Cellulophaga sp. L1A9: one gene and its partners. The protein of the gene in region 1 interacts with the protein of each later gene in a pairwise test. Links are inferred from orthologs where the notes say so. Each region holds a gene or a part of one and is shown in the gene's direction. Other genes may lie near its edges. The genes, in order: GQR94_RS19615, GQR94_RS14170 and GQR94_RS18520.

The links.
Region 2: the proteins of GQR94_RS19615 (region 1) and GQR94_RS14170 interact in binary tests that used the Escherichia coli proteins (3 or more experiments, as listed by UniProt). The link is inferred for Cellulophaga sp. L1A9 from one-to-one orthologs.
Region 3: the proteins of GQR94_RS19615 (region 1) and GQR94_RS18520 interact in binary tests that used the Escherichia coli proteins (3 or more experiments, as listed by UniProt). The link is inferred for Cellulophaga sp. L1A9 from one-to-one orthologs.

The regions. Positions count from the first base shown.
Region 1 is NZ_CP047027.1:4,477,654-4,483,576, forward strand. Bases 1,913-4,833 are described here. They hold GQR94_RS19615 (uracil-DNA glycosylase), read left to right. Parts: upstream 1,913-3,000; coding sequence 3,001-3,666; downstream 3,667-4,833. Other genes in these bases: GQR94_RS19610 (DUF6340 family protein), read left to right, coding at 1,913-2,952; GQR94_RS19620 (response regulator), read left to right, coding at 3,902-4,306; GQR94_RS19625 (substrate-binding domain-containing protein), read right to left, coding at 4,315-4,833. In the rest of the region: GQR94_RS19605 (DNA mismatch repair protein MutS), read right to left, coding at 1-1,721; more of GQR94_RS19610, read left to right, coding at 1,903-1,912; more of GQR94_RS19625, read right to left, coding at 4,834-5,166; GQR94_RS19630 (nucleoside phosphorylase), read right to left, coding at 5,167-5,923. UniProt on the Escherichia coli protein: Excises uracil residues from the DNA which can arise as a result of misincorporation of dUMP residues by DNA polymerase or due to deamination of cytosine.
Region 2 is NZ_CP047027.1:3,230,836-3,236,531, forward strand. The notes cover bases 2,133-4,826. They hold GQR94_RS14170 (nucleoside-diphosphate kinase), read left to right. Parts: upstream 2,133-3,118; coding sequence 3,119-3,535; downstream 3,536-4,826. Other genes in these bases: GQR94_RS14165 (alkaline phosphatase D family protein), read left to right, coding at 2,133-3,038; GQR94_RS14175 (DUF3427 domain-containing protein), read right to left, coding at 3,589-4,826. Also shown: GQR94_RS14150 (peptidylprolyl isomerase), read right to left, coding at 1-344; gliding motility-associated peptidyl-prolyl isomerase GldI, read right to left, coding at 355-903; GQR94_RS14160 (bifunctional oligoribonuclease/PAP phosphatase NrnA), read right to left, coding at 903-1,919; more of GQR94_RS14165, read left to right, coding at 1,995-2,132; more of GQR94_RS14175, read right to left, coding at 4,827-5,696. UniProt on the Escherichia coli protein: Major role in the synthesis of nucleoside triphosphates other than ATP. The ATP gamma phosphate is transferred to the NDP beta phosphate via a ping-pong mechanism, using a phosphorylated active-site intermediate.
Region 3 is NZ_CP047027.1:4,212,019-4,218,020, forward strand. Bases 1,960-4,959 are described here. They hold GQR94_RS18520 (N-6 DNA methylase), read left to right. Parts: upstream 1,960-2,757; coding sequence 2,758-4,161; downstream 4,162-4,959. Other genes in these bases: GQR94_RS18515 (DUF262 domain-containing protein), read left to right, coding at 1,960-2,757; GQR94_RS18525 (restriction endonuclease subunit S), read left to right, coding at 4,162-4,959. Outside these bases: GQR94_RS18510 (DUF262 domain-containing protein), read left to right, coding at 1-833; more of GQR94_RS18515, read left to right, coding at 823-1,959; more of GQR94_RS18525, read left to right, coding at 4,960-5,835; GQR94_RS18530 (AAA family ATPase), read left to right, coding at 5,832-6,002. UniProt on the Escherichia coli protein: The subtype gamma methyltransferase (M) subunit of a type I restriction enzyme. The M and S subunits together form a methyltransferase (MTase) that methylates A-2 on the top and A-3 on the bottom strand of the sequence 5'-AACN(6)GTGC-3'.

The DNA.
Region 1 (5,923 bases):
TTCTCAAGCTTAGATTTTACTTTAGTGTTTAATTCTTCAAAACGTTGTGCTTCACTACGTGCTTTTGTTTCTTCTTCCCTTAGCTTAGTTCCTGTTTTCACCATAGAACTACGCTCTTTCTGTAATTTAGCAATCGTAGCATCAAAACGCACTTTACCGCTTTCTATTTTCTTTTTTGCTCGGTTTATTAAGCTATATGGAATTCCGTTTTTCTGTGCGACCTCAAAAGTAAAAGAACTTCCTGCTTGTCCTAATGCAAGTTGATAGGTAGGCTCCAAAGTGTTAGAATCAAACAACATATTTGCATTAGTAGCATGAGGTAATTCATTTGCCAAAAGCTTTAAGTTGGAGTAGTGGGTTGTAATAACACCATAGGAACCTCGTTCATAAAATACTTCAAGAAAAATTTCAGCTAATGCGCCCCCTAATTCGGGATCACTACCTGTTCCAAATTCATCAATTAAAAACAACGTTTTATCATCACACTTACGCAAAAAGTAGTTCATGTTCTTGAGTCGATAACTATACGTACTTAGATGATTTTCAATAGATTGATTGTCCCCGATATCTGTTAGAATTCTATTAAATAAGGTTACTTTACTACGTTCATGAACAGGAATTAACAATCCACTTTGAAGCATTACTTGAAGTATCCCTAAGGTTTTTAAGGTGATACTTTTTCCTCCAGCATTGGGACCTGAAATAACGATAATTCTATTTTCGTCATGAAGCCCTATGGTCTGTGGATATGTTTTTTCTTTTTTACGTTTATTTGTTAAATAGAGGAGTGGGTGGTAAGCATCTCTTAAATATAACTCATTAGTATCACTAAATTCTGGCAAGACCGCATCCATTTCCATAGCATACTTTGCCTTTGCTGCAGTAATATCTATGTGCGCTAAGAAATCTTGATATATAGACAGTTCAGGAATAAAAGGAGTAATATGTGCAGTTAGCGCTCTAAGAATGCGTTGAATTTCTTCTCGTTCTTCAAATTCTAAATTATTTAATTGGCGACTAAATTGTAAAGCAGCTTCTGGCTCTATATACACAATACTCCCTGTTTTAGAAGTACCCATAACGGCGCCTTTCACTTTTTTACGGTTCATTGCTTTTACGGCTAAAACACGACGGTTGTCTACAACAGATTCTCTAATTTCATCTAAAAAATCTGAAGCTTGGTACATGGTTAAGGCACGTGCAAAACTTTGATTTATTTTCCCTTTTAATCCATTAATTTCTGACCTGATAATCCGTAAATTATCTGAAGCATTATCTTTAATTTCTCCAAACTTATCAATCACAGCATCAATTTGTGCTGGGATCTCTACATTTAACTCTACATCTTCAGAGGCTTGAAAAAGTAATGGATAGTAGTCTTTAAATTTCTTTAAAAATTTTTTAAGCGTATTTACAGTGCTACAGATATTACCAATTTTACGAAAACCAGAGATTTCTATCGTAGCATTTTCAATTTTCAAAAGTTTCAACTCCTGATTTATAGCATCAAAACCGTGATTAGGAATCCGGTTATCATTGGAAAAGGAGGCTACATATTCAGAAGTTTGCCCTAAGTGGATTAGGATCAGTTCTTTTGATCTTAGCGGAACTATTTTTAAAGCATTTTCTTTACCTTGTTCGGTATTACAACGTGCCGCAATATGGTTTAGAACCGTATAAAATTCTAAATCTTTTAATGTCTTATCGTTTATCTTATTCATTCTTTTTCAAAGATACATTGAAAAAAATATTTCACTATAAATTCTAAAATTAATTCACTTTTCGTCTAACTAAAACTATAGCTACAAAGTATCGTATATGCAATAAAAAAAAGGTTTTGGAGTTTATTATACATCAGTTACGATACATTTTTGTAACAATATTAAACAGATTTATTATCGTATGAAAAATCAAATTAAACCCTTCCTCTATCTAGGTATAGCACTATTTATATCTGCATGTGCCTCCACCAATAAAATGACCATGGGGGTAACTACACCCGCAAAAGTGCACCTTTCTTCAGAGGTTAAAACCATAGGAATTATAAATAGAAGCGAACCTTCTAAAGGAAACAAAGGCTTAGACAAAATAGATCAAATACTTTCTGCGGAGGGCTTAAACCTAGATAAAAAAGGTTCTGAAGCCGCTATAAGTTCATTTGCTTCAGAATTAGAAATGATAAAAACTCTAGATGAAATTAAAATTCTAGAAAACATAGAAGAAGTTAAAAGCGGTTTGGGTGTTTTACCAGCAACTTTATCATGGGAAACCATAGAAAAGCTTTGTGAGGAATTTGACGTAGCTGTTATATTTTCACTAGCATTTTATGATACAGATACAAAATCATCATTTAAAGTAACCACAATGCCTCTTGAAAATAATCTAGGGGTTAAAGTAAATGTACCCGCACAGGAAGTAACTCTAAATACCCTTGTTAATTGCGGGTGGCGTGTATATGATCCCGCAACAAAATTAATACTTGATGAGAAAAATTACACTAAAGAAATGATTTTTCACGGTCAAGGTATTAATCCTTTAAAAGCTGTTGAAGCCGTAAAACAGCGTAATGAAACCATTCAAGAGTATAGTAGAAACGTGGGTATTGCTTATGCCCAACGTTTAATTCCTAATAAAGTAAGGATATCAAGAGAGTATTACATGTCTGGTACCGACAGTTTTAAAGTAGCACACCGTAGAGCCCTGACTGGCGATTGGGATGGTGCTGCCGAACTTTGGAAACAAGAATTAACTAATCAAGACTTAAAAATTCAAGGAAGAGCCAATTACAACATGGCCATTAGTAGTGAGATTGATGGCGATTTAGATCGTGCCATTGCGTATGCATCAAAAGCATACACGGACTCCAAGGATAAATTAGCATTAGATTACGTCAATGTTCTTAAATATAGAGTACAACAAAACAATGTGCTAGATCAACAGCGCTCCAACTAAAGGAGAAGTTTATATTTTGTTATTTTTGATTCCAAAACAAACGGAAATATGACTTGGAATATTCACAAAAGCTGGAAAGCGCACTTAGAACAAGAATTTAATGCGCCATATTTTAAAGAACTTACCACTTTTGTAACAGAAGAATACCAAGCATATACCTGTTACCCAAAACAAGAAGAAATATTTGCCGCATTTAATCATTGCTCTTTTGAAGAAACCAGGGTGGTTATCATTGGCCAAGATCCGTATCATGGACCAAACCAAGCCAATGGCTTATGTTTCTCTGTTCATGATGGTGTACCGCATCCACCTTCATTAAAAAATATCTTCAAAGAATTATCTACGGATATTGGAAAACCCTATCCCACATCTGGTAATCTAGAAAATTGGGCTAATCAAGGAGTCTTACTACTAAATGCAACGTTAACTGTACGAGCTCATGAAGCTGGGAGTCATCAAAATAAGGGGTGGGAAACTTTTACAGATGCAGTGATCAAAAAAATTAGCGAAGAAAAAACAGCCGTTATTTTTTTGTTGTGGGGAGGATTTGCAAAAAAGAAATCAAAACTTATTGACGAAAATAAACATCATATATTGACGTCTGGACATCCGTCTCCATTAAGTGCCAATAGGGGCTATTGGTTTGGCAACAAATGCTTTAGCACCACCAATAGTATTTTAAGAAAAATACACAAAGAACCTATAGCGTGGTAACTAAAATTTAATCCACCTAAAACCTCAGAAAATTCTAAATTTCATTTATCATATTGTTTGGTTTCTGTGTCAATTATAATTAAATTGTTATAAGTCAATAAGTTATTATAACTATTCCGAAGATTTAACGTCAAAATTATTAAGAATCTTTAAAAATTATGTAACTATCCATTATTTATTCCATTTAAAAATAAATTCTCAATATTTTTGACCCAACCAAAAAACACGAACCAAAATGAATTTAAAATCTATTTTACTTGTAGATGATGATGAATCTACAAATTTTATAAATAGTGTATTTATAAAAAAACTCGATATCGATGTAGATGTCTATAAAGCTTTAAATGGAGAAGAAGCCTTAGAGATTTTGGAAGAAAGTTCTGACGATTCTGACTTTTTCCCTTGTTTAATTACTTTAGATATTAATATGCCTATCATGAACGGTTGGGCATTTTTAGAGCGCTATAAAAAACTATCACCAAGCATCAAGAACAATTGCATTATTGTAATGACTACGGTGAGTGAAGATGATAAAGATTTAATTAGAGCAACAAATAATGAAGACGTAAAAGAATTTTTTCAAAAGCCTATGTCCGATGAAAAATTTAGTTCTTTACTAAACAAATATTTTATTTTATAAATATCGTACTAGCGCTTCAAGAGTAATGCTTCTGGTTGTAATTTTTTATCAATCAGGTCTAAATCAAATAAAGTATCCTGAACTTTCTTAAGTGTTGAATTTTTTAGTTCTGACTGGCTCCATTTTGTAATGGCTAGCCATTCTTTGATATCCTCTAACTTTTGACCATACGCATTAGCGAGCGTTTTATCTATGCTCGGAATATTCTTAAATTCTTCGGTATATAGATTAATTACCTCCGTGATATGGTGTATTAAACTGGTGTTTTCTGCTATAAACTTATCCGTAGCGGCTATTACAAAGCACGGCCAAGGTGTAGGGACATCATCAATTCGCCTAAATACTCCACGATCTACAACAGGTTTCGTGGTAAACCTTTCCCACAGGAAGTAATCCGCAGTTTTATTGGTCAAGGCATCAATAGCCCCCTCTAAATTATTAATTACTTCAAATTTCAATTTTTTTGGATCCCAACCTTGATTGTCAGCATTTACATATGCCATAAGGTGACTTCCGCTTCCAAACCTACTAATTGCTGCTGTGCTATCTTTTATGTCTGAAATGGTCTTATAATTACTAGCTGCTGCCACATGAATACCCCAAAGTAGGGGAGTAGAAATAAATTCTTGAACAATTTTTGCTGGATTTCCAGCAGAAATACTTTTAACAATACCTTCTGTTAGAATAATGGCTAAATCCGTTTCATCGGTTTCAAGCATTTGACACATTTTACCTGTGCCTTCAGGAATATCTGTCCAACTTAAATCAATACCCCGTTCTTTAAAAGCATTTTCTTCAATAGCCATATGCCAAGGAAGATTAAAATGTTCTGGAACACCAATAATTCTAACTTTTTTCATTTATTCCGTCAATTTTTTTAAAGCATATTCTATTAATTTTTCGGTAGCTGCTGTAGGATTTGTTAAAAACTCTCCAGTACTTCTATTTGCTAGAATACAATTTAACGATACCGCTCTATGTCCAAGTAATTTAGCCAAACCATAGATTCCCGAAGTTTCCATCTCCAGGTTGGTTATTTTTAAACCCTTATAGTCAAAAGAGGCTAATTTGGCATTTAGATTTTCATCTTCCGTTTTTAAGCGCAGTTTACGCCCCTGTGGACCATAAAAACCAACATTCGTTGCTGTAAACCCCTTGTGCATTTTATCAGACATAAACAGAGCGGCTAGGTCATGATCACAAGATACTACATAAGGCGTAGATTTATCTTTAGACCAATCCGTATGCTTCATAAAACTATTTTGTATCTCTTCATCTAAAATATGCTTGGCATCATAAAAGCGAAGCAAACTATCAAAACCAATAGCGCGCTCACTCAAGAGAAAATCACCAACTTCAATATGAGGTTGAATAGCACCAGTAGTCCCAATTCGTATAATATCTAGTTGTTTTTTTTGCTCATTAATGCTTCTGGTCTTAAAATTGATATTCACCAAGGCATCCAATTCATTCAGAACAATATCAATATTATCTGTTCCTATCCCTGTAGATATAACAGAAATTCGTTTTCCGTTTAAAGTACCTGTATGCGTATGAAACTCACGTTTTCCTTTCTTAACTTCTATAGTGTCAAAATATTTCGATACTCCAGCAACA
Region 2 (5,696 bases), 1.2 Mb from region 1 along the record:
TCTGCAAATTCATCAATAAAACGATATCCAGGATTTCCCGTTCCTGTTCCTGTAGGATCGCCACCTTGAATCATAAAATCCTTCATCACACGGTGAAATGTAAGTCCGTCATAATAATTTTTTCCTTTTAAGCTATCCGTTACAAAAGGGTTTTTTCCTTCGGCAAGAGCTACAAAATTAGCAACGGTAACTGGTGTTTTGTCGTATTCTAATTTTACAATGATGTCTCCTTGTGTGGTTTGGATATCCGCAAAGATACCATCACCTAAATCTGCCGTTTTACTAGACTTACAACTGCTTACTAAAACAGTTGCTATAAGAAATAAACTAAGAATATTTTTCATTTTTTTAAGACTATTTATTTGTTTTGAATTTATCGATTTTTATAATTTCTACTGATGATTTAATCGGAGTATTCGGGTTAATCTTATTGTCGTCCCCGTGGTATCCAAACGCTAAGGAAGATGGAAAAATAAAAGTAGCTTTTTCATTTTCTCTTAACAGTGTAAATGTTTTTCGCAAGCCTTTAAACAAGCTAGGTTTATTTACTTTTATATGTTGTACTCCAATTTCTTTGGCAGAATAGATGGTGTCATTGGTAAGCGTCATGATATTGTAGGTTAAGGTAACCACATCTTCTTCTTGCGGTAGGTACGGTAAAGAATCGTTTTTAGTTTCGTAATAAAACCATGACCCCGTAGTTGTAGGTTCATACGTATGTATGGTATCTTTTTTTACCAATCCGTTTATGATTTTTTCTTCCAACGCTAAAAGATCTTTATTGCGTTCTACTGTAGATTTTATCAGTTTTGGAGAAGAGACACGAACAGGTCTACGCGCAATAGGCTCTTCGCAACTAATGAAAAGTAAAAAAAACGCACTTAAATAAAACAGGTACTTCATTACTTGGTCAATTCTTTTAAATGTTTCGGTAACAAGTTTACAAAATAGTCTGCAGTTTCTTTTAATGAAAGGTCGCTTTTTCCTCCAGCAGCATTATTATGTCCGCCTCCATGAAAATAAGCACGTGCAAATTCATTCACAGAAAAATCGCCTTCAGACCTAAATGATATTTTTATAATTCCTTCCTCTCTATTTTCAATAAAAATAACAGCAAACCTTATCCCTTCTAAGGTAAGACCATAATTTACAAACCCTTCTGTATCACCTTTTTGGTATTTATACGTATCTAATTCATCTTGACTAAGGGTAATGTATGCCGTATTAAATTCCTCAAGAATCACCATATTTTTAAGTGCACAGCCTAATAGGTGTAGTCTACTTGGGGAGTTGGTGTCATAAACAAGATTATGTATGCGGGTGTTTTCTGCACCTTTATCAATAAGCTCTGCTACTATCCTATGCGTTTTACTCGTGGTCGATGAATATTTAAACGAACCAGTATCTGTCATAATCCCTGTATACAGGCAATTTGCAATCTCTGGCGTAATTTTATCGGTATCACCTAAATAATCTATGAAATTAAAAACCATCTCACAGGTAGAACTCATCGTAACATCAGAATAAGTTACTAAAGCATAGTCAGAAGGTTCTTGGTGGTGGTCTATCATGATAAAAGTAGCAGCAGCTTCTTCTAGAAAAGAATGCATTTGACCCACGCGTCCTAAATGATTAAAATCTAAAGTAAAAATTAGGGTTGCTTCTGTAATTGCTTTTTTAGCTTGTGAATTTTCTGCTTCAAAATTTAGAATAGTAGCACTACCAGGCATCCATTTTAAAAATTTTGGCGCATCATTAGGGCTAATAACGGTAGCGTCTTGCCCATTGTTTTTTAAGTAATGCCAAAGCCCTAAGGTAGAACCAATAGCATCGCCGTCAGGGTTTTTGTGTGGTATAATTACAATTTTTTGCGGAACGCTAAGTAGCTCCTTAACTTTACTAATATCCTCTGAATTCATGGCGGCAAAGATACTATTTTATACTATAGTGGTACTGTGGAAATTGCTATTTTTGTAAGGAGACAATATTTAAAAATGAAGAGATTACAAATAGTATTCAATGCGGTGTTTATTTTATTCGGTCTATCCCTAGGGTATGCTCAAACAGCTACAACTGACGAGGCTACGACTGAGAGGGCCGATTTTACCATTGCTTTTGGTTCCTGTAACAAGAGTGCTATTCCAAACTTATTATGGGATGATATCTTAAACACTAATCCTGATGTATGGATATGGGGTGGCGATAATGTTTATGCAGATACCAATGACATGCAAGAGCTTCAGCAGTTTTATGAAAGCCAGGACAGTGTTTTAGGCTATCAGAAATTAAGAACACAAGTTCCTGTGATTGGTACTTGGGATGATCATGATTATGGACTAAACGATGGAGGTGTAGAGTATATCTTTAAAAAAGAAAGTCAGCAAGTATTTCTAGATTTCTTTAAGGTAGCAAAAGATAGCCCGCGTAGAACGCAAGAAGGCGTGTATGCGGCACATACATATGATACGCCTAAAGGAAGTGTAAAAGTATTGGTGTTAGATACGCGTTATTTTAGAACAGCATTAACTAAAGATACGGTTACTAAAAAAAGGACGAAACCAAATAGCTATGGGGAAGGTACTGTTTTAGGGAAAGCACAATGGGCATGGTTGGAGGATGAATTGAATACGAGTACGGCAGATTTTAATATTTTAGTGAGTAGCATACAAGTATTGTCTAATGAGCATGGTTTTGAAACATGGGGTAATTTTCCGCATGAAGTAGACAAATTAGAAAAACTAATTGCCACGTCTAAAGCAGAAGGTGTAGTGGTGTTATCAGGAGACAGGCATATCTCTGAATTTTCAAAAACGACTATTGAGGGGGTAGCATATCCTTTGATAGATTTTACGAGTAGCGGACTTACCCATGTGTATTCTTCGTATTCGGGAGAACCTAATCCGTACCGGGTAGGGGAGGTAGTTTCTGTGGTAAGTTTTGGAACCTTGAGTTTTAATTTTGAAACAGCTACTATTACATTCAAAATGATAGGCGATGAAGGTAAAGTCTTGGGTATCTTAGCACAAGGGTTTAAATAATCGTTAACTTACCTTCGGTTTTGTATTAATTTATTGTAGAATGTATTTAAAATAGTACTTTTGCACAAAATTCAAAGAAAATGACAAATAGAACATTTACAATGCTTAAGCCAGATGCTGTGCAAAACGGACATATTGGTGCTATTCTAGACAAAATTAATGCTGCTGGTTTTAAGATTGTAGCTATGAAATATACGCAATTAAGCAAAAGAGATGCTCAAGCGTTTTACGCTGTTCATAGTGAGCGTCCTTTTTACGGAGAATTGGTAGACTTTATGTCTAGAGGACCAATCGTTGCTGCTATTTTAGAAAAAGATAATGCTGTTGAAGACTTTAGAGCTTTAATTGGTGCAACTAACCCAGCTGAGGCTGCAGATGGTACTATCCGTAAAATGTTTGCTACATCTCTTGGTGAGAATGCAGTACATGGTTCTGATAGTGATGAGAATGCTGCTTTAGAAGGAGCTTTCCATTTTTCTGGAAGAGAGATTTTCTAAGGAAAACAACACAAGATATATGAAAGGCTACTCAGTGATGAGTGGCCTTTTTTTTATTTTAGAACTTCAACAAACTCGCCAATAATTCTCATTTCTTTACTATTGTCTTCATTGATTATTATACTTTTAAAACTATCGTCATACGAGTTAGGTTTCAATATAATTGAATCATGTTGCCAACCTTCATCTGTAATAGTTTTTTTACTTATATATGTTTTAACGGTAAATGCAGAATTAAAATCAGGGTCAAAGGCATCTCTATTTTCTATTAGTAAAATTTTCCCAGTGCGAGAACCTGTTACATTTTTTTTGAATAAGCATATTGAGTTATTTGGAATAATTTTATTCATTGATTTTCCAATTACTTTACAAGCGAAATAATCATCTGATGCATATCTTTGGGGAACAGATGTTAGTTTATATTCTTTTTCATCTTGCATTTCACTAAAGCTACCAGCTGCTGCGTAAAAGTTGTATAGAGGAACTGTAAATTCAGATACTTTTTCTTCTACTTTTGATTTTACTGCGGTTTTAAAATTATTTGGAGCAAGTTTCTCTCTGTTAACGGCTGTTATGTAATTGTATAAGTCGTCTTTTACTGGTTGTTCTAATTGAAACTTAAAGTGGACAACTGGTTTTTGAGAATCAGGCATTTCTGCTTGCTGAATAGAATTCTTTATAATCGATACATCTCCCATGAAATAGAAGTCAGTCCCTTCTGCATCTTCTTTTTTTACGAATAATAATATTCGCTTTGAAGCGACTACATTTTTTATTTCTTGACTTGATAATTTTCTGTTTGACCGGGATTCCCAAGCGAAAACCGATGGGGAAACGAAGTAGTCATTATACTTTATGGTGTCTTCAATATCATCAGATTTATGATAAGTAACAAAACAAGGAGTAATTTCATTTCTTGTTCTGTAACCATAAACAGTACTACTAACATCATTTTCCCAGTTCAATAATCTACAAACATCTTTACGACTATACTTGTTGAAAAGTAATAGTCCATCTCTGTAATTATCTTTGTTGAAATTTTTATTGAAGGTGTGTATTGAGTAAGTTATAGAATCAAGTAAGAACTCACTAAAAGTAGTGTTTGAAAGTAACTTAACAAATTCATCGTGAAATTTGAGTTTGTTACTTTCAATAAAGATGATTTTTTCTTCCTTTCGGATAAAGCTGAAATTGATATTTGAAATACAGGATTTTATAGTTTCAGCACTTGGTTTATATTGATATTTCTCAAATATTAATTCATTTAAATTTGAAATACTTAACTCGTGATTATTTAGTAGTTCCTTTAGGATAATACTTTCTTCAATTCTTTTTGCGTTGTTAATTTCTTTGGAAAAAAGCTCTAATAATTCAGATAGCTTTTTGTCTAAAGATTTATCAAATGTTTTGTCTACTTTGTTGATGAAATTAAAGTACGACTTCGAGTATTCAATGAATGAGAAAGGCTCTCTGGCTTCATTGTTTACAAAGTCCATCATCATGGGAATACGTCCAATCCTACTTTTTAAATTATTGTAATCTATTTTTAAATCAGATAACAGTTGCATTGTCGCTGAATCAATGGAAGCATAGATTCTTTCTTTAGTGATTTCATCAAAATTAATAGTTGATTCTCCTGGAATCATACTACTACCCTCTGAAATTAATTTTCTTATTTTGTCTTTATTAAAGGAGGTGTCCCCATATAAAGCTATTGGAATTAAATAATTATTTTTATAGTTGCCAATAAAATCAATGATTGTTAAATAATATTTGTTGTCTGTCTTTCTTAATCCTCGTCCTAATTGCTGTATGAATATTATTGCAGATTGGGTTGGGCGAATCATTATGACTTGATTGATTTTTGGTATATCAATTCCTTCATTAAAAATGTCAATAGTAAATATGTAATCTAATTTTATTGTTAAATCATCACTTTCTAATAGTTCTATGGCATTTGTTCTTTCCTGTTCTGAACTATCTCCTGTTAAAGCAATTGTTTTGTAGCCTTTTTGATTGAATTTGTCTGATAATTCTTTGGCTTCAATTTTTTTAGAACAAAAAATTAGACCTCTTGTTATTCCATTGTCGGAACCATAAAATTCAATTTTAGAAATAATTTTATTGACTCTTTCGTCTGCTGTTAAAAGTTTGAAATCTG
Region 3 (6,002 bases), 270 kb from region 1 along the record:
AGCAATGTATCGAAGAATGGGAAAGCAAAAATGACGATGAACTGCACGATGTCTTTTCACAATATTTATTTAGGATTCGTAGATGGTCTAAACGTAAAAATGGACGCTATCTAAATAAGACCAATGCTAATATATTTAAAGGGGTTAGTTTAGATAAAACACAAGATTTTCCATACACCTATCCTTTAAAAATAAATAATGTTTTTACAGATGAGTTTAATCAACATCTACATCGGAAGGTCGATAATAATATAAAACCATATCCTTTTCAAATAGATCAAGTAGTTCTTAATGGACAGCGTTTTTTCGAAATGATAAGCTTTTATCAAGATAAAATACACCGAATAAAACAAACTCATAGCGCAAAATACTTTGATAAAGAAGAAAAAAAATGGATATATGATGAAGATTTTTTTCTCGGTAAGCTTCAATTTCTATCAATTAAATCAAAAGACAGTATATCTTTTAAGGTTTTAAAAACCTTAGCCTCTTATGAAGGGCGTAACAGATCTGGTGATCAGTATGTAAGAACACTTTTTGATTGCGGACTACTATATTATACAGATAAGTTCGGTAATAAAGATCTGGATAGAGTAATTACTAAACTATTTATTTGGGCTTATAGTTTACGTTTAAAATTGCAAGCAGTACAATTAGCTTCTGTAGATAATCATGCTAGAGAATGGAATAGTGTGTTTTCTATTATTAGAGAGGCAACACAACCAAATGAAGTATATCAAATGTATTTAGAAAGTATCGATGCTATAAAATCGAAGAAAACTAAAGATGTATTAGACATGTTTAAATCTTTAAACTATAGCAATGAAAAATAAATTAGTAGAATTAAACATAGAGGAAGTGTTTTCAAACAACACCTATGCAATTCCAATTTATCAACGCAATTATGCGTGGAAAGAAGCGCAAATAAAACAACTGATCCAGGATGTTTACGATTATGCTAAAAACGATACAGCAACAACACAACAGTATTATATTGGTAGTTTAGTAGTTTTTGAGCGTAAAACGGAAGAAGGAATTGTTTATGAAACGATTGATGGTCAACAACGTTTAACAACGCTAAATATTTTGTTTTCAGTTTTAAAAAATGAATTTGATATTCATATTAATAACTATAAAACAAATCTTCATTTTGATAGTAGACCAATGTCTTCCTATACTTTAGAGCATATTTATAATAAGACTAAAAAAGAAGATGTAAATAAGTCTGAAAAAAAGTTAAATGTTAGAATTACAGATGCATATACCATTGCTAAAAATGAATTAAATAAAATTAAAAAGGCTAATCATTTAGAACAGTTTGTTAATTATTTAAAGGCAAATGTTATTATTCTAAGAGTTCCTGTGCCTGTGGATACAGATTTAAATCATTACTTCGAGATAATGAATAATCGTGGAGAGCAGCTAGAAAAGCATGAAGTGTTAAAAGCTAAAATGCTAAAGGTATTTAGCAAAGAAAAAAAGGCAAGCCACGTTTTTAATACCATTTGGGAAACTTGTGCTAATATGGAGAAATATGTACAGCATGGTTTTAATACAGAGGTGCGCACTGCTCTTTTTGGAAAAGATTGGAATCATTTTGAAGCAGAAGTTTTTGAAGATGTTATCAATAGTTTTAATTCTAAAGTTGAGGTAGATAATACTGCATTAACTATTGAGGCTTTATTAAAGGATAAACAACAAATAGAAATAATAAAGGAAGAGGACGATGATTCTCCAGAACGCTTTAATTCTGTAATTAACTTTTCAAATTTCTTATTACATATTTTAAGAATATTAGTTAATAATAATTCTAATTATGAATCGCTTTTAGAGAATGAGAAAGATGTTCCATTAGACGATAAAAGACTAATTGAAACTTTTGATTTTTTCTTAAATGAAGAGGATAAAAACAAGAAAAAAGCATTTGTTGAAGATTTTGTCTTTTTATTATTAAAGGGCAAGCACTATTACGATAAATATATTATTAAACGTAATTTAAAAGATGATAAATGGAGTCTAAAATATTTAAAAGTAGAGTATTATAATAAAAAAGCGTCTCATCAATACAAAAACAGTTTAGACATTAATAATAAATCAATTTTAATGTTATTGTCAATGTTTCATGTGTCTGCACCTACATTAATTTATAAACATTGGTTAAATGCTGCATTAAATTATTTGCTGGATGATAGTAAAGAAGAAATTGATGGAGAAGATTACATCCATTATTTAGAAGACTTAAGTGATACATATTTATATGATCGTTTTCTAGCTAAAGAAGAAAAAGATTACTTTAATATTATTTATAAAAATGACGCTTATCCTAGTACTAATAAAGATGACTTAGATACATTTAAACTTAACGAAGGTACAAGCGTAGAAAATTTTATATTCAATCGTTTAGATTATTTACTTTGGAAACAAGATCAAGAAAAAGACAATAAACAATTTTCCGATTTTAGTTTTTCTTTCCGTACTTCTGTAGAGCATTACTATCCACAAAACCCAATGGAAGGACAAGATGTATTAGATATCAATACATTAGATAATTTTGGAAACTTATGCTTAATAAGTAGAAATAAAAACTCTAAATTAAGCAACTACATGCCAACCGCCAAAAAGGAGCATTATGCTAAAAGAGGTAGTATAGAAAGCATAAAACAACAAATTATGATGCAAGAAAAGCATTGGCAAGAGAATGAAATTAAGGAGCACGCAAAAAAAATGATAGAAACACTTTTAACAACAAGAATATAAATGGCATTATCCACACAAGAAATAGTAAACAAACTCTGGAACCTTTGTAACGTATTACGTGACGATGGTATTACATATCACCAATATCTAAACGAGTTAACCTTTATTCTGTTCCTTAAAATGGCAGAAGAAACCGATTATAACGATAAGTTGCCACAAGGCTACCGTTGGGAAGACCTAAAACATAAAGAAGGGATAGAACTATCTACATTTTACAAAGAGTTGTTATTGCATTTAGGAACCAAAACAACAGGTAACATTCAGAAAATATACAACAACGCACAAACCAGTATACAAGAACCTGCCAACCTGCGTAAAATTATAAAGCACATAGATGAACTCGATTGGTTTGAAGCCAAAGACGAAGGTCTAGGCGAAATGTACGAGGGTTTACTAGAAAAAAATGCGAGCGAGAAAAAATCGGGAGCAGGACAATACTTTACACCAAGACCATTAATTAATGTGATGGTACGTTTAATGGATCCTAAAGTAGGCGAGCGCCTTAACGATCCTGCCTGTGGTACGTATGGCTTTATGATTGCTGCACACCATTATATTAGAAATCATAATGATATTTATACTCTTGATGATGCACAAAACCATCACTTGCTAAATGAGCAATATTCTGGTTGCGAGTTGGTGGGCGATACACACCGTTTAGCCATGATGAATTCATTTCTACATGGTATGGGTGGTAACATAGCTTTACAAGATTCGTTAAGCAGCTATGGCGAAAGCATAAAAAATAAAGACCTCGTTTTAGCAAACCCCCCATTTGGAACAAAAAAAGGAGGCGACCGACCAACCAGAACCGATTTAGTGTACCCAACAAGTAACAAGCAATTAAATTTCTTACAGGGTATTTACCGTAGTTTACACACAAGAGGAGGTGCAAGAGCAGCCGTAGTATTACCAGATAATGTATTATTTGAAGATGGCGACGGACAAAACGTGCGTAAAGATCTGATGGAAAAATGTAATTTACACACTATTCTACGTTTACCAACAGGTATTTTTTACGCAGCAGGTGTAAAAACAAACGTGTTGTTTTTTGAGCGTGGTACCATAGATAAAGCCAATACTAAGGACGTATGGTTTTACGATATGCGTACCAACATGCCCAACTTTGGGAAACGTACGCCATTTACCGAAAGCTATTTTGAAGACTTCGAAAAAGCCTACACAGCAGAAGACCGAACCAAAATTAAAGATGAACGCTTTAGTTGTATTTCCAGAGATTTTATTGCCAAAAAGAACGATTCTTTAGATTTAGGTTTAATTGCAGACGATAGCATTACCAAAGCCGAAGACATTGGCGAACCTATAGACATTGCCAAAGAAGCCTTAACAGAATTAACCAGCATTACCAAGGAGTTGAATGCCATAATTAAAGCATTAAACTAGATGGAAAATAAGTCACCAAAGAATTGGGTTGAAACTAAACTAGATGAAGTTGTACTTTCTAAAAAGGGAAAGAAACCGAAAATTCTAAATGAAGTTGAATTTGAAGGTTCTGTGCCTTATCTAGATATTAAGGCTTTTGAAAAGAATGAAATTAGAAGATATGCAGATGTCGAATCTTCTAATTTAATAATTGAATCTGAAATTGGTATTGTTTGGGATGGAGCAAGAAGTGGTTGGGTAAGTAAAGGGAAAAAAGGAGCAGTTGGTTCTACAATAGCTATTGTAAAGCCAATAAATATTGACTCTGATTTTTTATATAGATTTCTTCAATCAAAATTTGATTATTTAAATACAAATACAAGAGGGACAGGGATTCCTCACGTAGATCCGAAAGTTTTATGGAATATAGATTTTCCACTTCCACCACTAGCAGAACAACAGCGCATTGTTGCCAAACTAGACGATTTATTTGGGCATTTAGATACTCTTAAAACCCGTTTAAAAAGCATACCACAAATCCTTAAAAACTTTAGACAAGCGGTGTTAACCCAAGCGGTAACTGGTAAACTTACTGAGGCATGGCGTGTTGGGAAGGAGTTGGATTCTTATTTGAAAATAATTATTAAAAACAGAAAGGAGTATTATATAAAAAGAATTGAAAGCGCAAAGATTAATGGTGATAGAAAGCCAAAAAAATTAGATGAAACAGATTTCGAATTTTATAATTACGAATCAAATGTTAAAATGCCAAAAGGTTGGAAATTAGCTAATTTAAAAAATATTGCAGATTTATTGACTGATGGAGAACATGCAACACCTAGAAGGACAGAAAGTGGGTATTATTTATTGTCAGCTAGAAATGTTCGAGATGGTTTTATCTCTTTAGAAAAAGTTGATTATGTTCCTGAAGACGAATATTTAAGAATTAAAAAGAGATGTAATCCAGAATTTAAAGATGTTCTAATCTCTTGCTCAGGTTCAGTTGGTAGGGTTTCAACAGTACCTAAAGATTTGGAATTCGTTATGGTACGAAGTGCTGCTTTAGTGAAGTTGCAATCAAATAAAGAGATTTCCAAATTTGTAGAGCTTTCGCTAAGATCAAGAGTTGTACAAAATCAAATTTTAACACTTCAAAAATCAACTGCTCAGGCAAATCTTTTCTTGGGGCAAATTGGAAAAATTGTTATTCCAATACCTTCGAAAGAAGAACAAACCGAAATCGTAAAACGTGTAGAACATTTATTTGCTAAAGCAGATACTATAGAAGCTCAATACCAAAGCCTAAAAACAAAAATAGACAGTTTACCACAAGCCATATTAGCCAAAGCCTTTGAAGGTGAGTTGGTAGAGCAGTTAGATACAGATGGTGATGCTAAGGAGTTGTTGGAGGAGATACTGAAGTTGAAAGCGGAGGAAAAAAAGAAACCAAGAAAAAAATCAACGAAGAAAAGTAATATTAAGATTTCAAAAAAGAAAATAATAAAACCAAATCCTGAATTTCCTCTTTATTCAGTTTTGTTAAATTATTCAAAAGGTTTATCCGAAAAAGAATTGTATAAACTTTCTGGTTTGACCCAACATTTGTTTTTAACTCAATTTGATAAGGAACTTGAATCAGGTATGATTAAATATGATGTTGAAAACAAAATATTGGTTAAGGTGGTGAGCAAATGAGAATAAATAAATTATATATTCATAAATATAAAAATCTAAAAGAATTCAAAATAGATTTTTCTAACTCTTATTACATAAGTGTATTACTTGGTAAGAATGGAACTGGAAAATCTAATTTTTTTGAGTTCCTAACTATTGTTTTTAAATGTTTGGATTTAGCTGATAGT